Regions from separate parts of the Vibrio mangrovi genome, predicted to be linked through region 1. Evidence: predicted binding sites of a transcription regulator. Region 1 holds the regulator's gene; the other holds the start of a gene.
What was found. The regulator CRP, encoded in region 1, controls carbon source genes, mostly activating them, when cyclic AMP is high. The targets are predictions, from matches to a motif close to TGTGANNNNNNTCACA.

Region 1 (7,432 bases):
CGGCAAAAGAGAGTCAGTTCAGTGCCGCAGCCAAAAAAGAGCAGAAACGTAAAGAAGCCGAATTACGCAAACAAACAGCACCAATTCGCAAGAAGCTGACACAACTGGAGCAGGAAATCGATAGATTACATGCGACCCTCAGCGATGCCGAGCAGCAATTAGCCGATTCCTCGCTGTATGAAAGCGAGAATAAAGCTAAACTTACTCAGGTGCTGGCACTTCAGGCTCAAAGCAAATCTGATCTTGATGAAGTGGAATCCCAGTGGATGGAACAGCAAGAACACCTTGAACAGATGGAACAGGAGTTCAATTCTCTATGACTCAGACGCAGGTTCATATTTCCCTGACACTGGAGCGACTCTGGCAATTCAGTTTGCAATATTACAGTGTGCGGGAAGTAAAAGAAGCCTGCCTGAGCCTACAAAACAACTACCACGGCAATGTCAACTTATTACTGTTACTCAAATGGCTGGATGAACAACAGGCGAGTATCGATGAACAGGACTGGCACCGGGTGCTGACCTGCATTGGTCCGACCGAAGGATTGCTGCACAGCTACCGGGAACTCCGCAGAAAACTGAAAGTTCATCTGCCGGATACGCTTTATCGTGAATCGCTTCAGTTTGAGCTACAGCTGGAAAAACAGCAGCAGTCCGATCTGGTTGACTGTATTAATCAGCTTGAGCTCTATTCTGTCGGCTCACAACGAATGACCCAACGCTACTGTAAAGAACTGGCTGCTGATCATCTTGCCGGTATTTTCAGTAAGCCAGCCTCATTTTCACCAAAGCAGTTGTCATCAAAGCAGTCACCACAAAAATAATTACCATCAGAGCAACAGGGAAAGTAACCGTGCAGAATTACTGTGAAAAGGATAATACTGTGAGCCGGATTAACTCACTGACATTTAAACCGGCTTTCGGCGGAACAACACCTCATATACAGACACTGCTTCCCAGATGGGTACGCCGGGAACCGCTGTTTTCTCCGCACAGGGAAACACTGACAACGCCGGATGATGATATTCTGAGTCTGGCATGGAGCGAAGATCCATGCCTTCCATCAGTTCAGATCAAACCGCTGTTCATTTTATTTCATGGTCTGGAAGGGAACTTTGACAGCCCTTATGCCAACGGTCTGATGCATGCCTTTGCCCAACAAGGCTGGCTGGCCGTCATGATGCATTTCCGGGGATGTGACGGGCAACCTAATCGCCGTCCCCGCGCTTATCATTCGGGAGAAACCAGTGATCCCCGCTATTTTCTGGAGCAAGTCAGCCTGCGTTTCCCCGGTAATTACAAAATGGCTGCCGGCATTTCTCTCGGTGGTAACATGCTGGCGAATTATCTGGCCGAGTTTGCCGATGAACCATTGCTCAATAGCGCGACCATTATTTCCGCTCCTTTCGATCTGGGCGCATGTTCAAGCAGAATCAATCAGGGATTTTCCCGTCTTTACCAGACTTATCTGCTCAGCTCACTCAAGAAAAATGCCTACCGCAAGTTAGATACACTTCAGCAGGCCATTCCGATCACTCAACCACTGATCCACCAGTTGAAAACATTACAGGAATTCGATGATCTGATTACTGCTCCCTTACACGGTTTTTCCGATGCTCAGGACTATTATCAGCAATGTTCGGCAATTTCTAAACTGGACCGGATTCGCCTGCCAACCCTGATTTTACACGCGAAAGACGATCCGTTTATGACAGACGCAGTCATTCCTAACACTCCACTTCCGAAAACAATACACTATCAGCTTCTGGAACATGGCGGGCATGTCGGCTTTTTGAGTGGCAGCATCCTCAGACCCCGTTTCTGGCTGGAAGAAATGCTGCCGCAATATTATCGGGAAAAACGATATTATCGGGAAAAGCGATGATTATTATGAAAAGTTATCAAAAATCCGCAAATATGCATATTGAGTTCATTTGAGTATAATAGTCAGATATACCTGAGTAAAAAATAGAGAGTCATCACTATGATTGTTCCCTGGCAAACGATCGATCCGGACACACTCGATAACCTGATCCGGGAGTTTATTCTCCGGGAAGGGACCGATTACGGCGAGCAGGAAGTGTCTCTTGAGGACAAGGTTGCCCAGGTCAAACAGCAAATTCAGACCGGTGAAGCAGTCATCGTTTATTCAGAACTTCATGAATCCGTTGATATTCAACTAAACAGATATCGTTAATTCATCAATTGTCCGGTGACAGCACCGATTTCCATGATATAGTGAATCAGATTTCCCGGAGAAAAAACCGGGAAATCGGTTGATTGAGTGAATGATAAGACAAGGTATGTCATGTCAGCAAAACATCCGATTATCGCCGTAACCGGTTCTTCCGGAGCCGGTACAACGACAACCTCCGAAGCCTTCCGCAAAATGTTTAACATGATGCGAATCAAGCCAGCCTGGGTTGAAGGTGACAGTTTTCACCGCTTTACCCGGCCGGAAATGGACGTAGAAATTCGTAAGGCCAGGGAGCAGGGCCGCCATATCAGTTATTTCGGCCCTCAGGCAAATGACTTTCCTGCACTGGAAGAGTTTTTCCGGGAATATGGTCGTTCCGGGACAGGAAAAATTCGCCGTTATCTGCATACATTTGATGAAGCAGTTCCTTATAATCAGATGCCGGGAACATTTACTCCCTGGCAGGATCTGCCCAACGATACCAATGTCCTCTTTTATGAAGGGTTACATGGCGGTGTTGTTGATGGAGAGACAAATGTCCCTCAGCATGTTGATTTTCTGATAGGCATGGTACCGATTGTCAATCTGGAATGGATTCAGAAATATGTCCGGGATACCCGGGATCGGGGACACTCCAGAGAAGCGGTGATGGATTCGATTGTCCGTTCAATGGATGACTACCTGAATTATATTACTCCTCAATTTTCCCGGACACATATCAACTTTCAGCGGGTTCCGACGGTTGATACCTCGAATCCTCTGAGCGCCAAGGGGATTCCGAGCCTGGATGAAAGTTTTGTCGTCATTCGTCTGCGTGGGATTAAAAAGGTCGATTTCCCTTATCTTTTGGCGATGATTGACGGTTCGTTTATGTCACGACATAACACCATTGTCGTACCGGGAGGAAAAATGAGTTTTGCAATGGAATTGATCGTTCGTCCAATCCTTCAGCAGTTGATTGAAACAGGGAAAATTGGTTAACAAACGATTCAATGGGACAGAATTTGGTGCTTTTAGTTCCTATACCGTGACAATGAGCACATTTTTGCGTACAAAATCACGGTCATGACACGATTAAAGTCAAGAAATTGTGTAAGAAAAAGGATACTATTTGAAACCGAAACAGAAGACAACTTGCAGGCTTTCTCAAGTGCTTTTATGCTAAGTATTCAGTTCGAGCTTCGCTAAAACATGGAAAGCAGCAAGCATACCCTGCAGAGGAAGAGAGATATTATGGTTCTAGGTAAACCTCAAACCGATCCAACATTAGAGTGGTTTCTTTCACATTGTCACATTCATAAATACCCGTCGAAAAGTACGCTGATTCATGCAGGCGAAAAAGCGGAAACGCTTTATTACATCGTGAAGGGTTCCGTTGCTGTTCTGATAAAGGATGAAGAAGGAAAAGAGATGATCCTTTCTTACCTCAATCAGGGTGACTTTATCGGTGAACTTGGTTTATTCGAAGAAGGTCAGGAACGAACAGCCTGGGTCAGAGCAAAATCTCCCTGTGAAGTTGCAGAAATTTCCTTCAAGAAATTCCGTCAGTTGATTCAGGTAAACCCGGATATTCTGATGCGTCTGGCAGGACAAATGGCAAGCCGCCTTCAGGTAACCAGCCAGAAAGTTGGCGATTTGGCCTTCCTGGATGTTACTGGACGTATTGCACAGACATTACTGAATCTGGCAAAACAACCTGATGCAATGACGCACCCGGATGGAATGCAGATTAAGATTACCCGTCAGGAGATCGGTCAAATCGTTGGCTGCTCCCGTGAAACCGTTGGCCGCATTTTGAAGATGCTCGAAGAGCAAAACCTTATTTCAGCCCACGGAAAAACAATCGTGGTATACGGTACACGATAATTTCTTCCCTGATCCAATAAGTAGAAAGCCATCCTCGGATGGCTTTTTTATTACTGATATCCCTTCAATATGATTCACCGCTGATGATGTGTACTTTCAAAGATTTTGTCGGCTGATGCTTCAACGAATCCGGGATACAACATCCCATTTGCCATCGGATAACGTTTGGCAAATTCATAGAACCCACCGGGAACCAACAGTTCCGCTTCATCAAATTCAACGACAACCCGATCTGCCATCGTGGATGACTGCTCCAGAAAAAGTTCCGGCGATCCCTTCACTTCACCCCCGGCTGCGTTTATGACAAAACCATGCTGATGCAGGTAAGCATTCACTTCAGCCACCTGATTGAATCGAGACAGTTGATTCACACTGACAGTGAAATGATTGGCTCCGTATCCGTGCGCAGCAACCCAGGCAGCATACTCACTTTCTTCTGCCAGCAGATAATACTGTTCCAGTGAAATGGGCCATAAACGTCCGCCATAAAGAAAATCGACGTCCGTAACCATATCAGGCTTCACATGAGACACCAGACTTCGGACAATCTTCTGCAATGCTTCAGAGCAACGGTTTACTTCCAGTTCACTGATAAAAACTTTGGGTAATTTAGGATTAGGATGCTCAAAATGCTGTGCTCGCAGCATCTTCTGTTCAAACTGGTAATGTCCTTTGGCTATGTATCCCAGACGAAGAAATGGCTGAGCGACAATTTCAAGACCAACCTGTGGCAGATTAAAGGTACGCAATGCAATATGGTCATTGATCAGCGGCTCATTCTCCTGAAGTAGTTCATGAACCCGCCATGCTGACGGGCAAAGTCTGGTTGTATAATCTTGCCATAATGCAGTAAACAGTGAGTCCGGCGTCATAAGCGCCTCCTTCTCTATCAACAATGACGGGCTTCACCGGGCACCGTCTGCCATCTCTGAATATTTCAGGAGATCAGCAGAAAACGGACCCGATCACCAGACTGGATCAACAAAGCCCGGGCAACTTCAGGCGTGACGATCACAGTCTCAGATTCCAGGCGAAAATCAACCTCAGCAATTGTTGCCCGGAAAAATTCAAATGAGGTATTACTAAGCATTATTTTTTGGCGGCCCTTATGTGCTGCAACTTTGACGGTTGCAGAGACCGAATGCCTCACCGACTCAATATGCCGTAAATCACACTCAACTGTCGGACCGGCATCAAAAATATCGACATAATTCCGGCAGGTAAAACCTTCTTCTTCCAATAATTTTAAAGCCGGTTTCGTTTTTTCATGGACCTGTCCGATAACAGCCTGTGCTTCTGGAGTCAGTAAATTAATATAAATCGGCAGCTTAGGCATCAGTTCCGCAATAAACCCTTTATGTCCCGAACCGGTTAAATAATCTGCCAGAGAAAAATCGATAGAAAAAAAGTGTTCCTGAAGCCACTTCCAGAAAGGAGAGTTTCCCTGTTCGTCAGAAACACCACGCATTTCAGCAATAATGGTCTGGGCAAAACGCTCCCGGTGCTCAGCCAGCATCAGAAAACGGCATTTTGACATCAGACGTCCGTTGAGTCCGACACGAAACTCAGGCAAAAGAAACAGTGTGCACAGCTCTGAACACCCGGTATAGTTATTGCCAAGCGTCAGTAACTTCACAATCTTGTTGACTCCCAGACGACGGGAAGAATGAAGAATCGTACTGATATGATAAGAATAAGAAGGCGCATCCCAGCCAACATAAGCTTCGATAGCGGTTGTACCGGCAATCCGGCCACTTTCTGTATCCACGCCGACCATCAGATAACTTTCATCTGTCGGAGCCTGAATACCGGTTTTAGCGAAACTCGCTTCAGAATGTTCAATACGATGAGACAGTAATGCCTCATTCACGGGCAGTGATGTAAATCCATAACCTGATTCTATTGCACAATGATAGAGTGCATTATAGTCAGCCATTGCAATGGGACGAACCACAAGCATGGATGTCTCTCCCTGAAAATCTGCATCCGAAATGAACGCAGTCTGACTATAAGCATAGCTCAGGATCGCCCAGATCCTGAGCTAAAATGTCACTAAGTTAATGATGCAATAGCTTTTTCCAGTCTCTGCAAACCTTCATGGATATCTGTATCATCAATAATCAGCGAAGGTGTGAAGCGGACAACATTCGCTCCGGCAACCAAGACCAGCACGCCCTCTTTTCCTGCCGCCTGCAATATTTCCCGGGATCGTCCTTGCCAGGCTTCAGTCAGTACGGCGCCCAGTAGCAGGCCTTTACCACGAATTTCGCTGAATATCGGATATTTAGCATTGATCTGTTGCAATCCATCACGGAACAACTGCTCTTTCTCTTTTACCCCCTGAAGCACCTGAGGCTGAGATGTGATATCAACGACAGCTTCTGCCACAGCACAGGCCAGAGGATTCCCGCCATAGGTTGAGCCATGGACACCAACCTTAAAGTGAGATGCAATTTCCGTGGTGGTTAACATCGCCCCAATCGGGAAACCGCCACCCAAAGATTTCGCGGTACTTAGTATATCCGGAGTCACTCCCGTTCCCTGATAAGCATAAAAGTCACCGGTGCGACCATTACCGGTCTGGACTTCATCAAAGATAAGTAACGCATTGTGCTCATCACACAACTCTCTGACCGCCTGAATGAATTCAGGTGTCGGAGAAATGATACCGCCTTCTCCCTGTAACGGCTCCATCATTACCGCACAGGTCCGCTCTGAAATCTGAGCTTTGAATGCTCCCAGATCGTTATAAGGAAGATGCACAACATCTGACGGCTTCGGTCCGAAGCCATCGGAGTAGGACGACTGTCCTCCAACGGTCACGGTAAAAAACGTCCGCCCATGGAATCCCTGTTCAAATGCAATAATTTCAGATTTTTCCGGGCCATAATTATCTGCGGCCCAACGACGGGCCAGCTTCAGTGCAGCCTCGTTAGCCTCAGCCCCGGAGTTGGCGAAAAAGACTTTTTCTGCAAAACTCAGTTCCGTTAATTTCTTTGCCAGACGCAAGGCTGGTTCATTGGTCATCACATTACTCAGATGCCAGACTTTCTGAGCCTGCTCTGTCAGAGCCTGAACCATTGCCGGATGGCAATGTCCCAGGCAACTGACTGCGATGCCTCCGGCAAAATCGATATATTCTTTCTCTGCCTGATCCCACAGCCGGGAACCTTTTCCCCGTACCGGAATCACTTCCATCGGACTGTAACAAGGTACCATGACCTCATCGAACTGTGCCCGATCGACTTTACTTTCTATAGCCATTGACGCATTCCCCTTTTCGTTCACGAGCTTACAACCGACAAATACCAGTATCCACCATTATAGATGATCGGTTCATTCTGACAGTTTACGGATGCTCTTAATATAC
Region 2 (7,432 bases), on a different replicon from region 1:
GGAGTAATCCCAGAATATGGTCGATGCGCAGCGCGCCACAATATTTCATATTAGCCCGGAGCAGTTGAATAAACGGCTCATAGGCCTGATGTCTGAGAGTCTGCGGATTCAGTGGCGGTAATCCCCAGTTTTGTCCGAGCGGCCCCAGTTCATCCGGTGGAGCACCGATACTGACATCCAACAACAGGTTCCCCTGATCTGCCCAGGCTTCCGCTCCGGATTCCGCAACACCAACCGCCAGATCACGGTAAAGTCCGATCGTCATCCCCTGCGCTTTCGCAACACGCTGTACTTCCTGAATCTGGGTATCGGCAAGCCACTGCATGTAAAGATAGAAGTTAATCCGATCTTCATGGTCACGAATATAGTCTTTGACCGCCGAACTGTGAAAACGGCGATAGTTTTCCGGAAACACCGGCCAGCCCCAAATGTCGGAGTCTTTTTCACAAAGTTCAGCATGAATTGCATCAAAAGCCGCAAGTGATAGTAAGGACTCACCACCTTTTGCAACGAAATCATGAAATGCCTGTCCCCGTTCAGTCAGAGGATCCAGATGCAGGCTTTTGAATGTGTCATAAAGCAGCGGTAGTATCTCCATTTTCAGTGCAGCAACCGCCGCATACTGGACCCATTCACTCTCTCTGGCAGTATTCAGCCGTTTCTGGAAAGCAGGGCTGGAGATCTGTTTTTGTGCTACCTGACACTGGCTCAACTCAGGAACCGCCTTAACATCAATATACAGAATGTTGATCCAACGACGAGAAGACGGACTATAAGGACTGGCGCTTTCCGGACTGGCAGGAAACAGAGCGTGAATCGGATTCAGGCCAACAAAATTGGCGCCCATTTCTGCTATTTTGACAACCAGTTGCTTCAAATCGCCGAAATCACCAATTCCCCAGTTCTGTTGCGAACGCAGTGTGTATAACTGCACACTAGGCCCCCACAGCTTTTTCCCCTGAACCAGTTCAGGTTGCCTGAAACACGATGAGGGTGTCACAATCAATGTCGTCTGGTAAGGCGTCTGACGTCCTTTACGCAGAACAGACAAGGTGTGATAGCCGATCGGCAGCGTTGTCGATAACGAAAAAACCAACGGGCCGCCATCTTCACGTTCATCTCTGACAATCTGAGACTGTAGATATCCTTCGTAACGCTCGCCCTGCTCAGTATCCAGATACCATTGAAATTCACTCTCCCGGGCGCTGCTTCCCAGATAGAGTGGTACTTCAATCACCTGCTCATCTTTACCAAACAAAACCGGTTCCAGAATCGGCTGCTTGTGAATTTTCTCTGCCGAGTGAAGTAATGCTTCTTTTGACTGCATATCATAGCCAAGAACCCCCAGCAGATATTCAATCGTTTTGCGACTGACAATCGCTTCTTTACCCCAATTGCTGATGTACCGTTCTGCAATACCAGCCTGATGGGCAACCTCCAGCAAAACGTTTTGTTCAATTTCCATGGCTACTCCCCTCCTGATAGAGGTAATTGCCTTTTCAGTAACAATTCGCAAGCGGTGGGCAGCCTTTTCAGGCAGCCACCGACACGCAATTCCATATGCCTAACGCGGTACGGCTTTAAGCTTCCATATATTGTTCACATAATCACGAATACTTCGGTCAGAACTGAATTTCCCGACCAGTGCTGTATTCAGAATGGCTTTTTTTGCCCAACCAGCTGAATCACGATACTGCTGATCAATCCGGGTATGCGCATCGATATATGAAGCAAAATCAGCCAGTACCAGATAAGGGTCACCACCATCCAGCAGGCTTTCATAGGTTGCCCGGAGCTTGCGTGGCTCTCCGGGAGTAAACTCTTCTCCGATCAGCAGATCCAGTGAAGCTTTCAGTAACGGATCTGCATTGTAGTAATCGAACGGATTATATCCATGAGACTTCAGACGGTTCACGTCATCGACTTCCAGACCAAAGATATAAATATTCTCATCACCGACTTCTTCACGAATCTCGACGTTTGCACCATCCATCGTGCCGATAGTCAGAGCGCCATTGAGCGCCATTTTCATGTTTCCGGTCCCGGACGCCTCTTTACCGGCTGTCGATATCTGCTCAGAAACATCCGCCGCCGGAATAATAATCTCGGCCATACTCACCCGATAGTCCGGAATGAAGACAACTTTCAGTTTTTCATTCACTCTGGGATCATGGTTAATTTTCTCAGCTATCTTATTGATAGCGTAGATAATCTCTTTGGCGAGGTAATAGCCCGGAGCGGCTTTGGCCGCAAAAATAAAGACCCGGGGAACCATGTCAAAATCAGGACGATTCAGTAAACGGTAGTAAAGCGAAAGAATATGCAGCATATTCAGATGCTGACGCTTATATTCATGTAATCGTTTGATCTGAACATCGAAAATAGCATCAGTGTTAAGCTCAATGTTCATATGCTCTTTCACCCAGTGAGCCAGCCGGACTTTATTTTCTTTCTTCACCGCCATAAATGCTTTCTGAAAGTCAGCATCATCGGCCCACTGAGTCAGCTGTGCCAGCTCTTCTAGCGCAACCGGCCAGTGATCACCGATTTTCTCTGTGATCAACCGGGATAGACCCGGATTACAGTATTGTAGCCAGCGGCGAGGTGTAATCCCGTTTGTGACATTTGTCAGGCGGGTTGGATAAAGTTCATGAAATTCAGGAAACAGATCCTGTTTCACCAGTTCTGAGTGCAAAGCTGCAACCCCATTTACCGCATAGGAACCAACAACACACAGATTGGCCATTCTGACCATCCGGTGGAAACCTTCCTGAATGATCGACAGCTTCTGCTGCTTGTCGACATCTCCGGGCCATTTCGCCCGCACTTCCTGTAAGAAGCGGTGGTTAATCTCGTAGATAATTTCCATATGGCGGGGTAGTAAACGGAGGATCAGAGATTCATCCCAGGTTTCCAGTGCTTCAGGTAACAATGTATGGTTGGTATACGCGAATGTCTGACTACAGATACGCCATGCGTCATCCCACAGCATATCCTGCTCATCCATGAAGATCCGCATCATTTCAGGAATCGCGATCGCAGGATGCGTATCATTGAGCTGAATCGTTTCATACTGAGGCAACTCTTCCAGAGTATGGCCGGCTGCCTTATGACGGCGGAGGATATCCCGGACAGAAGCAGCACTATGGAAGTACTGCTGCATCAGACGCAATGTCTTGCCTTTCTCATGGTTGTCATTCGGATAGAGCACTTTGGTGATGTTACCGGCATCGATCAAAGCATGTTGCGCTTCAAAATAGTTACCGTTGTTAAAGCTTTCCAGAGAAAATGGTGCGATTGCCCGGCATTCCCATAACCGTAACGGATAGACGGTTTCACTCTTATAACCGACAACCGGAATATCCCATGGCATCCCCATGACAGTCATTCCGGGAACCCATTTTCTTTTTTCCACACCATCGACTACAACGCCTTTAACATAACCGTAAAAGCCAATTTCCTGCGCTAAATCCGGACGGGCAACTTCCCATGGATAACCTTCAATGCCACACCAGGCATCGGGAGCCTCTTTCTGGTGACATTCTTCAAAAGATTGTTTGAACAGTCCATACTCATAATGAAGACCATAACCAACCGTCGGATATTCCTGCGCAGCCAGAGAGTCCATGAAACAGGCAGCCAGGCGCCCTAACCCACCGTTGCCCAGTGAAGGATCCCGCTCTTCTTCAAGCAAATCACTTAAATTCTGCCCCAGTTCGGCCATTGCCTCACCGATAGCATCATAAACACCCATGTTTAATAAGTTGTTGCCGGTCAGACGACCAATCAGAAATTCCAGAGAAAGATAATTCACACTTTTGGCATTCAGAATCCGCTCATCCTGTTCTGTTTCCAAAAGGTCAAATGTCGTGAGCTCTGCCAGTGCTCTGGACATAGCCAGATACCAGGAACGCTTAGTCGCACACTCGATGGTGGTCGCGTAGGTTGATGTCAGATGACGCTTAACGTTCTCCTGAAACAGCGTCTTATCAAACGACTTCTGCAATACAGCTTTCATCGTAACCCCTCCCAAATAGGTAATGAGCTGACTGAGATATACAATTATCTGATACGGTCTTCGTACCAGTCACTTCAGCCCTATCATGAAAATCATATGGTATACAGCAGTCTTACCAAGCTTGAGATGTGATGCATATCGAATTTCGCATCGAATATGGCTCACAATTTCCAGTCTATATCACAATGCTCCTTAGATAATAACCTTAGTCGTTAAATCAAATTCCTACGGCTTTTCAGTTTAGAAAGTCTACAAAAAGTGACAGGAATCACATATTGATACCACGTTCTCCCACCGAAGTTCCAGTCAATCGGCTATTTTTTCTACGCTGATCCCGATAATTTTATAAGCCTGCCCTGTTTGCCAGGCTTCCGCAGAGAAAGTAAGTGAATACTTGCTATTGAAAAAAACCAGAAACACAAAGAACATCAGTATCAGCTCAAATAGCGACCATAAAAAAAGGCATCTTCTTGATGCCTTTTTCAGTTCATTATGCGCCAGTCACAAGCTGGTGGTCTCTACAGACTGAGCGGTATCAGTTCAAAACCTAATACAGCACTGAAACTCATCACGACAATCAAAGAGTGTTTGAAAACAGCTTTTGACCACGCTTCAAAGTTATCTGTTGTCATCCGGCGGAATGTCACCCGGGTCCACATAAAGCAGACAGCCGATGCAACCACCAGATATTCATAACCGGTATTGCCAACCAGATATAATCCTAAAGCAACCGCATTAAAGGCGATGACATAAGCCATCATATGCTTACGGGCCTTGTCGATTCCGGAAACTACCGGCAGTACAGGAATACCTGCCTGACGATAATCCTGCATTCTGAACATGGCAATTGCATAAGAATGCGGCATTTGCCACAAACAGAACAGACAGAACAGCAGAACGCCTTCAAGACTGACATAGTTGGTCACTGCCAGATAACCGGCCAACGGTGGAACCGCACCGGAAATACTGCCAACCAGCGTACCGTATACAGAAGTACGCTTGTACCACATCGTGTAGAAGAAGACGTAGAAAACATAACCCAGCAACACAACCACAGCCGCCAACGGATTCGTTTTCTGATACAGCAATGCTGTTCCGCTCAGTAACAGAATGAGCGCATAAATGAAGGCATGATCAACATTAATCTCACCACGAACCAGCAAGCGCTGGCTGGTTCTCGCCATTTTACTGTCGATATCGCGGTCGAAGATATTATTAATCACACATCCGGACGCGATGACCAAAGCAACACCAGCAAGCGTATAGAGCAATAGCATTGATGTTACTGACTCCGCTTTAGCTGCGAGGAAAAACCCCGCAGCCGTAGAGATCAGGTTACCAACGATAATTCCCGGTTTGGTGATCGATAGATACCCTTTAATCATCAGTCTGCGCCTACATCATCATATTGACGTTCAGATTCCACATGATCCAGATTGAACCAACAATCAGGATCAAGACAACAATCACAGAGAACACCAATGAAATCACGTTCCAGCGACCGCTTTCAGTTTTTGTTTCCATATGCAGGAAGTAAACAAAATGAACAATCACCTGAACAACAGCACAACCGAACAGGACAGCAAATGTTGTCCCGGTCGACAAGCTTTGTGTCGCCGCATAGTAGAAAGGAATAATCGTTAGGATCAGAGAGGCTACAAAGCCAATCACATATCCTTTTACGCCTGACTCAGCATGTTGGTTACTCATGATGTCACCCCAACTAAATAAACGATTGTAAATACGCAGATCCAGACGATATCCAGGAAGTGCCAGAACAAGCTTAAACAGTTGAACCGGGTTTCAATCATCTCTGTCAGCCCTTTAGTATTCAGTTGCCAGAAACAGACAAACAACCAAATCAGACCAAAGGTCACGTGCAGACCGTGAGTTCCAACCAGAGTAAAGAATGCTGACAGGAACGCGCTACGCTGTGGTCCGAAGCCTTCACCAATCAGATGATGGAACTCATAAACTTCCATCCCGATAAAGCCCAGACCAAACAGGAAGGTAATCACCATCCATAGCTTCAACGCGCCAATCTGCTTACGCTTCATGGCAATAATGCCAAAACCGAATGTAATACTACTCAACAGCAGCAACATAGTTTCAACAAAAACGAACGGTAGTTCGAAGATCTCTTTACCGCTGGGACCACCAGCGGTTGCTCCTGCCAGTACTGCATAAGTTGCAAACAAGCTTGCAAATAAAATGCAGTCACTCATCAGGTAAATCCAGAACCCGAACAGTTTGTTACCACCGGTATCATGGTGGTGATCATGTGCGTGAGCCGCTACAGAATTAGCCTGCATACTTCACCTCCATATCATCTTTCGACTGAGATTCAGCTTTTGCTTTTGCAACTTCAGCCCGATGTTTCTCTTCAATCTCTTTGATTTCATCAACCTGAACATAGTAATCAACATCATCGTTAAAGCTATGCCAGATAGTGGTTACCACGATACCGATGAAACCGATAGCGGCCAGCCACCATATATACCAGATCATCGCAAAACCAAAGATCGTCGCCCATGCAGAAACATACATACCCGTTGGTGTATTCTTCGGCATATGAATCGGCTCATATTCGACTTCTTTATCAAGATCATGCTCACCACGCTGCTTCTGATACCAGAAAGCATCAATTTCATTGCCTTTCGGAATCACAGCAAAGTTATAGAACGGTGGTGGAGAAGATGTTGACCATTCCAGCGTACGGGCATCCCACGGGTCACCGGTCACATCACGGTTCTCATCCCGGTCGCGAATACTGACAAGAATCTGAATCACCTGACATACCACACCCAGAGCAACAATTGCCGTACCGACAGCGGCAACAGCAAGGAATGGGAAATAATCAGGGCTAATATCCTGACTCAGACGACGGGTCATCCCCATAAAGCCCAATGCGTAAAGTGGTAGGAAAGCCATCAGGAAACCAACCAGCCAGCACCAGAATGCGCGTCGGCCCCATGCTTCATTCATCATGAAACCGGTCGCTTTCGGGAACCAGTAGGTGATTGCAGCAAAACAGCCAAAGACTACACCGCCGATAATTACGTTATGGAAGTGAGCCACCAGGAATACACTGTTGTGCAGTACAAAGTCTGCTCCGGGAACCGCCATCAGCACACCGGTCATACCACCGATACTGAAGGTGATCAGGAAGCCGACAGTCCACAGCATTGGTGATGTAAACTGAATACGGCCTTTATACATCGTAAACAACCAGTTAAATATCTTCACCCCGGTCGGGATAGAGATGATCATGGTTGCAATACCAAAGAAGGCGTTTACATTCGCACCCGCACCCATGGTAAAGAAGTGGTGTAGCCAAACGATAAAGGCAAGAATCGTAATTGCAATCGTTGCCCAGACCAGAGATGTATAGCCAAACAGTTTCTTACGTGAGAA

Region 2: a site for CRP is predicted at 4,276-4,291, ahead of OCU74_RS21985 (glycogen/starch/alpha-glucan phosphorylase). Genes of this name have one in related genera too.

The regions. Positions count from the first base shown of each region.
Region 1 is NZ_AP024883.1:3,246,920-3,254,351, forward strand. Features, by position in the region: gene OCU74_RS14475 (ABC transporter ATP-binding protein) at 1-320, shown strand, start outside; gene OCU74_RS14480 (TIGR02444 family protein) at 317-823, shown strand; gene OCU74_RS14485 (hydrolase) at 892-1,884, shown strand; gene OCU74_RS14490 (YheU family protein) at 1,984-2,196, shown strand; gene OCU74_RS14495 (phosphoribulokinase) at 2,308-3,177, shown strand; gene crp (cAMP-activated global transcriptional regulator CRP) at 3,430-4,062, shown strand; gene OCU74_RS14505 (DUF1338 domain-containing protein) at 4,137-4,934, opposite strand; gene astA (arginine N-succinyltransferase) at 5,000-6,022, opposite strand; gene OCU74_RS14515 (aspartate aminotransferase family protein) at 6,115-7,326, opposite strand.
Region 2 is NZ_AP024884.1:1,317,437-1,324,868, forward strand. Features, by position in the region: gene malQ (4-alpha-glucanotransferase) at 1-1,465, opposite strand, end outside; gene OCU74_RS21985 (glycogen/starch/alpha-glucan phosphorylase) at 1,565-4,018, opposite strand; gene cyoE (heme o synthase) at 4,537-5,403, opposite strand; gene cyoD (cytochrome o ubiquinol oxidase subunit IV) at 5,414-5,728, opposite strand; gene cyoC (cytochrome o ubiquinol oxidase subunit III) at 5,725-6,330, opposite strand; gene cyoB (cytochrome o ubiquinol oxidase subunit I) at 6,320-7,432, opposite strand, start outside.